DNA from 3 places in the Mixta hanseatica genome. Region 1 is predicted to be linked to each of the others. Evidence: predicted binding sites of a transcription regulator. Region 1 holds the regulator's gene; each other region holds the start of a gene.
The links. Region 1 encodes LexA, which represses DNA repair genes until DNA is damaged. Its sites were predicted from a motif close to TNCTGTATGTACATACAGNA; they were not measured.
Positions count from the first base shown of each region.

Region 2: the regulator LexA is predicted to act here: its motif matches at 1,233-1,252, upstream of K6958_RS09720 (metal-dependent hydrolase).
Region 3: the regulator LexA is predicted to act here: its motif matches at 2,028-2,047, upstream of K6958_RS12410 (DinI-like family protein).

Region 1 is NZ_CP082904.1:3,910,673-3,913,950, forward strand. Features, by position in the region: gene dinF (MATE family efflux transporter DinF) at 1-1,316, opposite strand, end outside; gene lexA (transcriptional repressor LexA) at 1,418-2,026, opposite strand; gene K6958_RS18580 (diacylglycerol kinase) at 2,132-2,500, opposite strand; gene plsB (glycerol-3-phosphate 1-O-acyltransferase PlsB) at 2,629-3,278, shown strand, end outside.
Region 2 is NZ_CP082904.1:2,001,605-2,004,882, forward strand. Features, by position in the region: gene K6958_RS09715 (L-cystine transporter) at 1-447, opposite strand, end outside; gene K6958_RS09720 (metal-dependent hydrolase) at 638-1,213, opposite strand; gene kduD (2-dehydro-3-deoxy-D-gluconate 5-dehydrogenase KduD) at 1,337-2,098, opposite strand; gene kduI (5-dehydro-4-deoxy-D-glucuronate isomerase) at 2,121-2,957, opposite strand.
Region 3 is NZ_CP082904.1:2,582,774-2,586,051, forward strand. Features, by position in the region: gene fliT (flagella biosynthesis regulatory protein FliT) at 1-328, shown strand, start outside; gene yedD (lipoprotein YedD) at 400-879, opposite strand; gene K6958_RS12400 (DUF6388 family protein) at 1,101-1,424, shown strand; gene iraP (anti-adapter protein IraP) at 1,623-1,907, opposite strand; gene K6958_RS12410 (DinI-like family protein) at 2,095-2,334, shown strand; gene K6958_RS12415 (hypothetical protein) at 2,380-2,526, opposite strand; gene cspE (transcription antiterminator/RNA stability regulator CspE) at 2,841-3,053, opposite strand.

The DNA of each region.
Region 1 (3,278 bases):
GTGAACCAATCGCCACGCCGCTGATAACGATGCCATACCCATCCCAGTGTCAATCCACGCAGCAGTAAGAAAACGCTGATAGCCAGCCATAGCCCGTGATTGCCCAATAGCGGCACGGTTAATAACGTCAGGCCGAAGCCCAGCGCCGCCAATGCCATACTGTTGCGCATTTCACGTCCGCGCGTGGCGCCAATAAACATGCCATCCAGTAAATAACACCAAACGCCCACCACGGGTAACAGCATCTGCCACGGCAGGTAGTGATTCGCCAGCGCCTGCAGCTGCGGCAAAGAGGTCAACATAGCGACAATCTCCCTTCCCCACTGCGCATATCCTAAGGCAAACAGCAGCGCGACCAGCCCCGCCTGGCGGCAGGCGGCAAGCCATACACGCCGTAGCTTGCTGTTATCGCGTGCGCCGAAGGCTTCGCCCGAAACCGCCTCAACCGCATAGGCAAAGCCATCCAGCGCATAGGCGGTAAAGGTAAGAAACATCAGCAGCACGGCATTTACCGCCACAATCTCGCTGCCCATGCGCGCCCCTAAAATCGTGATCGAGGCAAAGCACAGCTGCAACAGCAGCGAACGTAGCATGATATCGCGGTTTAAACGCAGCAACCGCCGCACATCGCCCTTCAATCCCTCTTTAAGGTGCGCAAAGCTGATCTGCCGCAGGCGCAGCACATGCCAGACTAAAACCAGCCCCACCAGCAACGAAACCGTCCCAGCGATGGCGGTCGCCGCCGCCGCGCCAGTCACGCCCCAGCCAAGGCCAATAACAAACCATAAATCGAGCAGGATATTGACCAGATTACCGACAATCAGCAGGATAACCGGCGCCCGCGCATACTGCACGCCCAACAGCCAGCCGAGGATGACCAGATTAGCCAGCGAGGCAGGCGCGCTGAGCCAGCGTATAGCAATAAAACGCTGCGCCTGCTCCAGCACTGCCGGACTGCCGCCGACAACCTGCGCAGCCAAAGCGCTTAACGGCCCCCGCAACAGAATAAAGGCGATACCGGCGATAACCGCAATCGCTAAAGGTTGCATCAACGCGCGAGCCAGCGCTGGTTTATCTCCCGCGCCGAACGCCTGTGCGGTCAGCCCGGTAGTGCTCATGCGCAAGAAAAGCAGCAGCATAAAAAGAAAGCTGGTCGCGGTGGTGCCTACGGCTACGCCGCCAAGATAGACAGGGCTATCAAGATGGCCAATAACGGCAGTATCTACCAGGCCCAGCAGCGGTACGGTAATGTTTGAGAGGATCATAGGCAGCGCCAGCCGCCAGAGGTGTTTATCGGTCGCAGAGAAGAAGTGCATGGCAATCCGCAGAAAAAATATGGCGACAGGCCACAGCGGTTATCGCCGGAACAAAAGCTAAAGGGGAAGCGAGCGGCGGCCAGCAGGCCGCCACAGAGTCATTACAGCCAGTCGCCGTTACGAATAACGCCAACGGCCAGACCTTCGATAGTCAGCGTCTGCTGCTGCAGATCGACGACAATCGGCTGGAAATCATGGTTTTCCGGCAGCAGCTGCACGGTATTGCCCTGACGCTTCAGGCGTTTAACAGTGACTTCATCATCAATGCGTGCTACGACCACCTGGCCGTTACGCACATCCTGCGTTTTATGCACCGCCAGCAGGTCGCCATCTACAATGCCGATATCTTTCATCGACATACCGCTAACGCGCAGCAGAAAGTCAGCGTGGGGTTTGAACAGGTTAGGGTCGACCTGGAAACGGCTTTCAATATGCTCCTGCGCCAGCAACGGTTCGCCGGCGGCGACACGACCAATCAACGGCAGACCGTTTTCTTCTTCCGCCATCAGGCGGATACCGCGTGAAGCGCCGGACACCATTTCAATGACGCCTTTACGCGCCAGGGCTTTCAGGTGTTCCTCTGCGGCGTTAGGGGAGCGAAAGCCTAACTGGGCGGCGATTTCCGCGCGCGTTGGCGGCATACCTGTCTGATTAATGTGATCGCGAATCAGGTCATAAACCTGCTGCTGCCGAGCCGTTAAGGTTTTCATCCCGCCCCCTGGTTGTTTATACAGTCGCTGTGAGTATATACAGGTATTAGTGGAATGGAAACCGGAAGCTGTGTAAAAAACAACTCTTTATCTATTATGGAAACTTTATCGTAAATAAGGCCATAACAGGGTTACCCAAACAAAAAGGGCCAGTATGATGCTGAGCAGCACCGCCGCAGAACCCATATCTTTGGCACGGCCGGCCAGCGGATGAAACTCGCTGCCGATGCGGTCCACCACCGCTTCGATAGCGCTGTTAAGGATCTCGACGATAATAATGAGAAACACGGAGCCAATAAGCAAAACGCGCGTTATGGCATCGACGTCAAGCCAGCAGGCGATAATCACCGCTGCCAGCGTCAGTATCGCTTCCTGGCGAAATGCCGCTTCATGTTGCCAGGCTGCCCGCAGGCCTTTCCACGAATATCCGGCTGCTTTAATGATGCGGATCAGGCCCGTTACGTTATTTGCCATCTACAGGGAACCCTTTGCAATGTTTAACGTCAATGTCAGGGTGCAGCACTAAATGCAACACCACAGATCTTCAATGCGCTTTCTGGTATGCTTGCGGCGCTTTGCTAACAAGAGGCTTCATGTTGTCTATGTCAGGTTGGCGTAAACTTTATTATAAGTTACTGAATTTACCACTTACATTTTTAGTTAAGAGTAAGGCGATTCCGGGCGATCCGGTAGCGGAACTGGGACTCGATACCTCGCGCCCCATTATGTATGTATTGCCTTATGATTCAAAGGCCGATCTCCTTGCGCTGCGCACCCAGTGCCGTCTGCACGATCTGCCCGATCCACTGGAGCCGCTGGAGATAGACGGCGCCCTGCTGCCGCGTCACGTCTTTATTCATGACGGGCCGCGCGTTTTCCCCTATTTCGTGCCGAATCAGGAATCCGTGAAGCTGTTCCACGACTACCTCGATTTGCACCGTAACAACCCCGATCTCGATGTACAGATGGTACCGGTTTCGGTGATGTTCGGCCGTGCGCCGGGGCGTGAGGTGCAGGGCGAACAAACCCCTCATCTACGCGAACTGAACGGCGTACAGAAGTTTTTTGCCGTACTGTGGCTGGGGCGCGATAGCTTTGTGCGTTTCTCGCCGATGGTTTCTCTGCGTCGTATGGCGACGGAGCACGGCACGGATAAAACCATTGCGCAGAAGCTGGCGCGTGTGGCGCGTATTCATTTTGCCCGTCAGCGTCTGGCCGCGGTAGGCCCGCGTCTGCCGGTGCGCCACGATCT
Region 2 (3,278 bases), 1.9 Mb from region 1:
CGCCGACAGACGGGCCGTTTCCTGCACGCCCTGCACCAGCCCTTCGGCGGTCAGGCCAAACAGGGTAGTGACAAACACCCCGACCAGCGCGGCGATAGCGGTGGTAAACAGCAAAACGCCAATGGTCAGCAAGCTGATTTTCCCCAGCGAGGAGGCATTATGCAGGCGCGCCACGGCGCTAAGAATAGAAACGAATACCAGCGGCATAACAATCATTTGCAGCAGCTGAACGTAACCATTGCCCACTACGTTAAACCAGCTTATTGACTCTTTCAGCACCGCGGCGTTTTCGCCATAGATTAACTGCAGCGCCAGACCAAACAGAACGCCAATCACCAGGCCTACCAGGACCTTTTTAGACAGGCTCCAGCCCTGGCGGCCAAGCCGGGATAACACCACCAGCAGGACGATAAACGTCAAAATATTCAAAATAAGGGGAACGTTCATTTTTTTTCTCCATGAGATTACCCCACCGCCGCGTAATCATGCAGCCTGTGGGGCAGGAAGAAGTGTTTTTATCGGCGCAGCGTGTTGCGCAATAGGCGGAATGGTATCAGGTCATAACCGGACGTTATTAGAACCGAATGGAATGGGTTATAACTTTTTGCCCGAATTTGTATGCAAAATCAGCGGGAAATCAGTTAAGCAGACGATCAATGCCCATCTGTACATTATTCATAATGCGCGCCGGCCAGCCGTCAGCGCCAAAATGGGGCATGCCGGGCGGGAACCAGAGCGCCCCAGCGACCAGCGCCAGACAGAACAACCGCTCCAGCTGATTGCCCGATTTGGTATTTAATATCGGCAGTCGAAAACGCCAGCGGCACGGCCACAACAGCGGCACCCCGGCCGGCGTGAGCATATCCGCTGCAATATGGCTGAGATAGCCTAATACCATGCCGTGCATGGCATCGCTGGGTAATGGGGAGCCGTGCGGCAGATTAAACTGCAGCAGCGTTACGCCGCCCAGCACCGCCAGCAAACTGTGGGTAAAGCCGCGATGGCCGAATGCCCGAGCGATAGGCTGCGAAATCCAGCGAAAGCGCTGGCCAAGCGTAGAGCGCGGATGATCGATATCGGGCAGCAGGCAGGTCAACAGCACCGCCGGAATAATGTGCCACCAGTCGCCGTTTGCCAGCTCTGGCGTTAGCTCAGCGCGCTTGGCAAAAATAGCGCTGGCAATGGCGAAAATAACGTGGCCTTCGGCCGTCATGGAGATAACCTGGATACATAACTGTCAATGTATCCAGTATAGGGGATTTATACAGTGGAATGGAAGTTGTGACGCTGTAACCAAAAGTGAATAACGGACGGAGCCAGACTCCATCCGTTATGGTTAGCGCGCCAGCCAGCCGCCGTCAACGGCCAGGGTGTAGCCATTAACGTAGTCAGATGCGGCTGAGGCTAAAAACACCACCGGACCCATCATATCGTCGGGCTTGCCCCAGCGTCCGGCCGGAATACGGCCAAGGATTTCCTGGCTGCGATCTTCATCGTTACGCAGCTGCTCGGTATTGTTGGTCGCCATATAGCCTGGAGCGATAGCGTTAACATTAATGTTATGCGCCGCCCATTCGTTGGCCATCAGGCGCGTCAGGCCCATCACCGCGCTTTTGGAGGCGGTATAGGAAGGCACGCGAATGCCGCCCTGGAAAGAGAGCATCGAGGCGATATTAATGATTTTGCCGCCGTTGCCCTGACTGATAAACTGGCGCGCCACCGCCTGCGACAGAAAGAATACCGTTTTGCTGTTGATATTCATTACGTCGTCCCAGTTCTGCTCGCTGAACTCAATCGCATCCTGACGGCGAATAATACCGGCGTTGTTTACCAGGATATCGATGCGTCCATAGGCGGCAACTGCCTGTTCCATCACCTGCGGAATGCAGCTGCTGTCCATCAGATCGGCATTAATATTGGTAAAGCGGCGGCCGGTCGCTTCGACCAGCACGGGAGTATCATCGGCGCCGGCGTGGTTAACGCCAACGATATCGCAGCCTGCCTGCGCCAGGCCGACCGCCATTCCCTGACCCAGCCCGGTATTACAGCCGGTGATCAGCGCCACTTTTCCTTCAAGGTTAAATGCATTCAGTATCATTTTTTGCTTCCTGTAATCGTCGTTAACGCAGTTCACTGACTTTGACGTGATCCATATCGTCAAAGACCTGATTTTCACCCACCATGCCCCAGATAAAGGTATAGCGTTTGGTGCCGACGCCGGCATGAATCGACCAGCTTGGCGAAATCACCGCCTGTTCGTTATGCACCAGCAGATGACGGGTCTCCTGCGGCTGGCCCATCATATGAAACACGGCGGTTTCCTCATCCATATCGAAGTAAAAATAGACTTCCATACGGCGTTCATGAGTATGGCAGGGCATGGTATTCCACAGGCTGCCTTCTTCCAGTTTGGTCAGGCCCATCGTCAGCTGACAGGTGGGCAGTACATCCGGCACGATAAATTTATTAATGGTGCGGCGGTTGCTGGTGGACGGATCGCCCAACGTGGTGGGCGAGGCTTCTTCAAGGGTAATTTTTTTATCGGGGTAACGCGTATGGGCCGGGGCGCTGTTGTAATAAAATTTAGCGGGCCGGCTGGCGTCCACGCTTTTAAACACCACCGACTGCGCGCCCATGCCGACATACAGCGCCTGCTCGTTGCCGATTTCCCAGGCTTTGCCATCAACTTCGATCAGGCCCGGACCGCCAATATTGATAACGCCTAGTTCGCGGCGCTCAAGGAAATAACTGACGCCCAGCTGTTTCCCCACTTCGCTGCCGATAGTGACGCTTTCGCGCACCGGCATCACGCCACCGACAATGATGCGGTCGATATGGCTGTAGGTCATGGTGTAGTTGTCAGCTGTGAAAATGTTCTCAATGAGAAATTCACGCCGTAAGCCAGCGGTATCAAGCTGACGGGCGTGGTCGCTGTGGATGCTTTGACGGACTTGCATGTCGATGCCTCTCTGAGGTTGAAACCCATAAAACCAGGTATACGCGTGTCGTTATCAGAATCATAGGCAGGTCGGCATGCGAATTCAATAAAAATGAAATGCTGTTTTATTTATTTTGCACGCCGGATCATGTTTGCGGAAAAAACATCACCGGCGACAGGAAAGGATGGCTGCCTTATAAAGAAGTAAAGCACAGAGAGAAAAGAGGCGTGGCGCCCTTAGACCAAAGCACAGGAGGGAAGCGCATTGGCTGACCAGGGAGCGCTAACGCGCGGGTAAAAAGGCGGGGCGAGAGGCGACCCTGCCTGCAACGCGCAGGCA
Region 3 (3,278 bases), 1.3 Mb from region 1:
TCAGCAGCTGCTGATGCTTAGTAATACCATGTTGGCGTTGGCGAAGCAGAGCCAATGGGATGAACTGATCGGTCATGAGATGGGCTATGTGCAGGCGGTAGAAAGCGTGACGCTTGCCATGGCCGGCACTTCCCTGCCCGCCGCGCTGCAAACGCAAATCCGCCCGCTGCTGAAGCAATTGTTGGATAATGAAAACCTGATTAAAAGTCTGCTTGTCAGCCGCATGGATGAGCTGCGCACGATGGTGAATCAGGGCAACCAGCAAAAGAACGTGACCTCTGCCTACGGACGTTTTTCCGGCAACGTTCTTCATCCTTCCGATCTGTAAATCGGGGCGCCGGGCAAAAGCATGGATAACCGAAATGCAGAAGATGACGCCCGCGCGTCATCTTCTGTTGGCTACGGCTGGCCTGCGGCGGGTTGCGTCGCGAAAACGGCGCGCATATTGTGCGGCTCGATATTCTGAATAACCGCGGCATCCGGCTGTAACGCCACCTGCTCCAGCGCCTGCTGGCATTCAATCGTCGGCTGTTCTACTTTTTTCAGCGTCAGCTTGTCGTAATGCAGTTCATTGCCTTCCAGTGCCAGCGGCATTACGCGTAGCTGCTTATTCACGTTAACGTATTCTCCGTTTAGCAGCGTCAGCTTACCAGGCTTGGCTATCACGCGCTGCCACTGGCGGCAGTCCAGCGTATCGCCTTCGGCAGTAATGATCAGGCTACCCATCGCCCGATCGCTAATCAGCCCGCGCTGCGGCCCGGTAGTTTGCCAGTAACCTTGCAGATTGGCCGGAGCCGGTGTTTTTACCGCCTGCTGATATTGATCAATCTGCGCACAGCCCGTCAGCGCCAGCGCGCCCAACAGCATCCACTTTTTCATTCTGGCTCCCTAACCTTCATTTGATGGCGGCTACGTTATAATTTTTCACCCCGCCAGCGCAAGAAACTTGCGCATCAGAGAGAGAATGCGTGCATGTGACGGGGGTTTTTACCCCCGCCCGGCGCGCGGTGCCTAAGTTTACGGCGGTTAAACGGCGATCTCCTGACAGCCACGGCGCGTCAGGTTACACTTAGTGCTGTCTTTATTTACAGGTTACCGCCATGAAAACGCCTCAAGAGTATTATGCCATCGCCCGTTCTATGTTTTTGTCGGCCCATCCTGACTTTCAGGCCGCCCTTGATAGCCTGACGCAGGAAGAAGCGGACAGCTTTAATATGCCGCTGGCGCAGTATCGCAGTCTGCAAGCAGATCGGCTGTACGCCTCGTTCTTACGCGCAAAAAATCAAGATGCGATTCTGTTTTCAATCCAGCTGGCGGAACCCAATAAAGAAGTGGCGATGCAGGCGATAGAAGCCTATCTGCACGAGCACGCTGCGGCGTTGGGGATGACATGGGAAGAGTTTTGTCAGAAAAACGATCTGTAAAAGCTGGAGTGGCATCCTAATAAAAAGAGTGGGTTACTGATCCAACCAGTCACGCTAATAGCGAATATAGTTGTACAAGAGAATTGATTTTGTATAACTTGATCGGGTGGCGACAGTCACAACCAACCTTGAACGAATAGTGCTTTGCACTACCTCTGGAAGTGTCGCTGGATTTCCACCTCCAGAGGTTATTTTTAATTAATGCTCCGCCGCCTTATCAATATACTGCCTCACCGCCAACAGCCGGTTAATGTGCGTCAAAAGCAGATCCACATCGGACTGGATCACATCGGGCGTAGCGCACGATGCCGCCAGTATGGCGTTATTAATATTCTTTTCGATGCTGTCTGAACCTTCTTTCCCGGCAGTTAACAATAGCGCGGCGATCAGCAAAGATTGAGCTTCTACCTGCGCCGTGATTTCTTTGGCTTCGACATCCATTTTTGCCAGTTTCATCAAAATATCGATGACAAGATGTTTCATAATAATCCCCTGTTAATTTACGCCGAAACTAGCATGCATGGGTGCTGGATTGTATAAGACAAAACGTAAAGCCGAGAGCATCCCAATTTTCTCTGGCCAAAACGCGAAAAATGCATTTGATACTGTTTGCATATCCAGTATGATAGCTGGCGCTTCGAGCGGTGCGGAATCAAGAGGATTGCTAACCATGTTTGTTGAACTGATTTATGACAAGCGCAACGTTGCCGGGCTGCCTGGCGCGCACGAACTTATCCTGGAAGAGTTGCAAAAAAGAATTCATCGCACCTTCCCGGATGCAGAGGTGAAAGCCAAAGCCATGCAGCGTAACGCCATAGAAAGCGACGCCAGCAAAAGCGATAAATCGATTATTATCCGCATTGTTGAAGAGATGTTTGATGAAGCGGATATGTGGCTGGTGGCGGAATAACCCGATGCCAGATAAAGAAACCGCCCTTCGGGGCGGTTTTTTTGGCTAGATAACCGTGCTGGGATCCTGACTTTCATCATCGTCATCTTCCAACGGATCGGCATCATCATCGTCATCAGCGATTTCGTCCGGGGTTTGCGGCACGGGCTCATCATCTTCCAGCGGATCGTTTACATCGGGACGCTCTGACATGTTAACCTCCAGTAGCCCGACAGGGGCTTAATAAGTGTAGGTCTCTGCCGCCGATCACCAGGGAACAAATTTATCACCTGTTGACTGGGTCACAGTTAAGGTGTGTATCAGCGTCTGGCGGGTTGGCCTATGGCAATTTCAGCCATAAAAAAAGGCCCACCGAAGTGAGCCTTTTTGTTCAAAATACGAACCGAAGCCGCTTTTGAAAGAGTGCGCCGGTCAGCAGACCGAAGCTTTTGCCTTTATCATGTAGCCTTGCTGCTCAGGTTAACACCTTCATCGCTATCACACGGCCGGATGCAGGCTAAAACGCCTTACAGCGCAACAACGTTAGTTGCTGACGGACCTTTAGCGCCGTTCTCGATAGAGAACTCAACTTTCTGGCCTTCGTCAAGGGTTTTGAAATCGTTGCTCTGGATTGCAGAGAAATGTACGAATACATCCTTGCTGCCGTCTTCCGGAGAAATGAAGCCGAAACCTTTCTCAGCGTTAAACCATTTTACTAAACCAGTCATTTTGTTAGACATAGATATTTCCTTCTTGATGGGTGAGCCAGTTATCGTGGCATACAAGGTCTGTATTGCAGAGAATACTTACTGGGCACTTAGGAAGAGGCTCAAGAAGAAGGGTATCTAAGATAACGCTTTAAATGAGGACTGCTTTACTAAAACTGCTTTCATAAGGTCTGACTTCCAAACCGATGCGCCATTTACTCATGGAACCTAAGCGAGCGCAAGCGTTATTTTAAATTG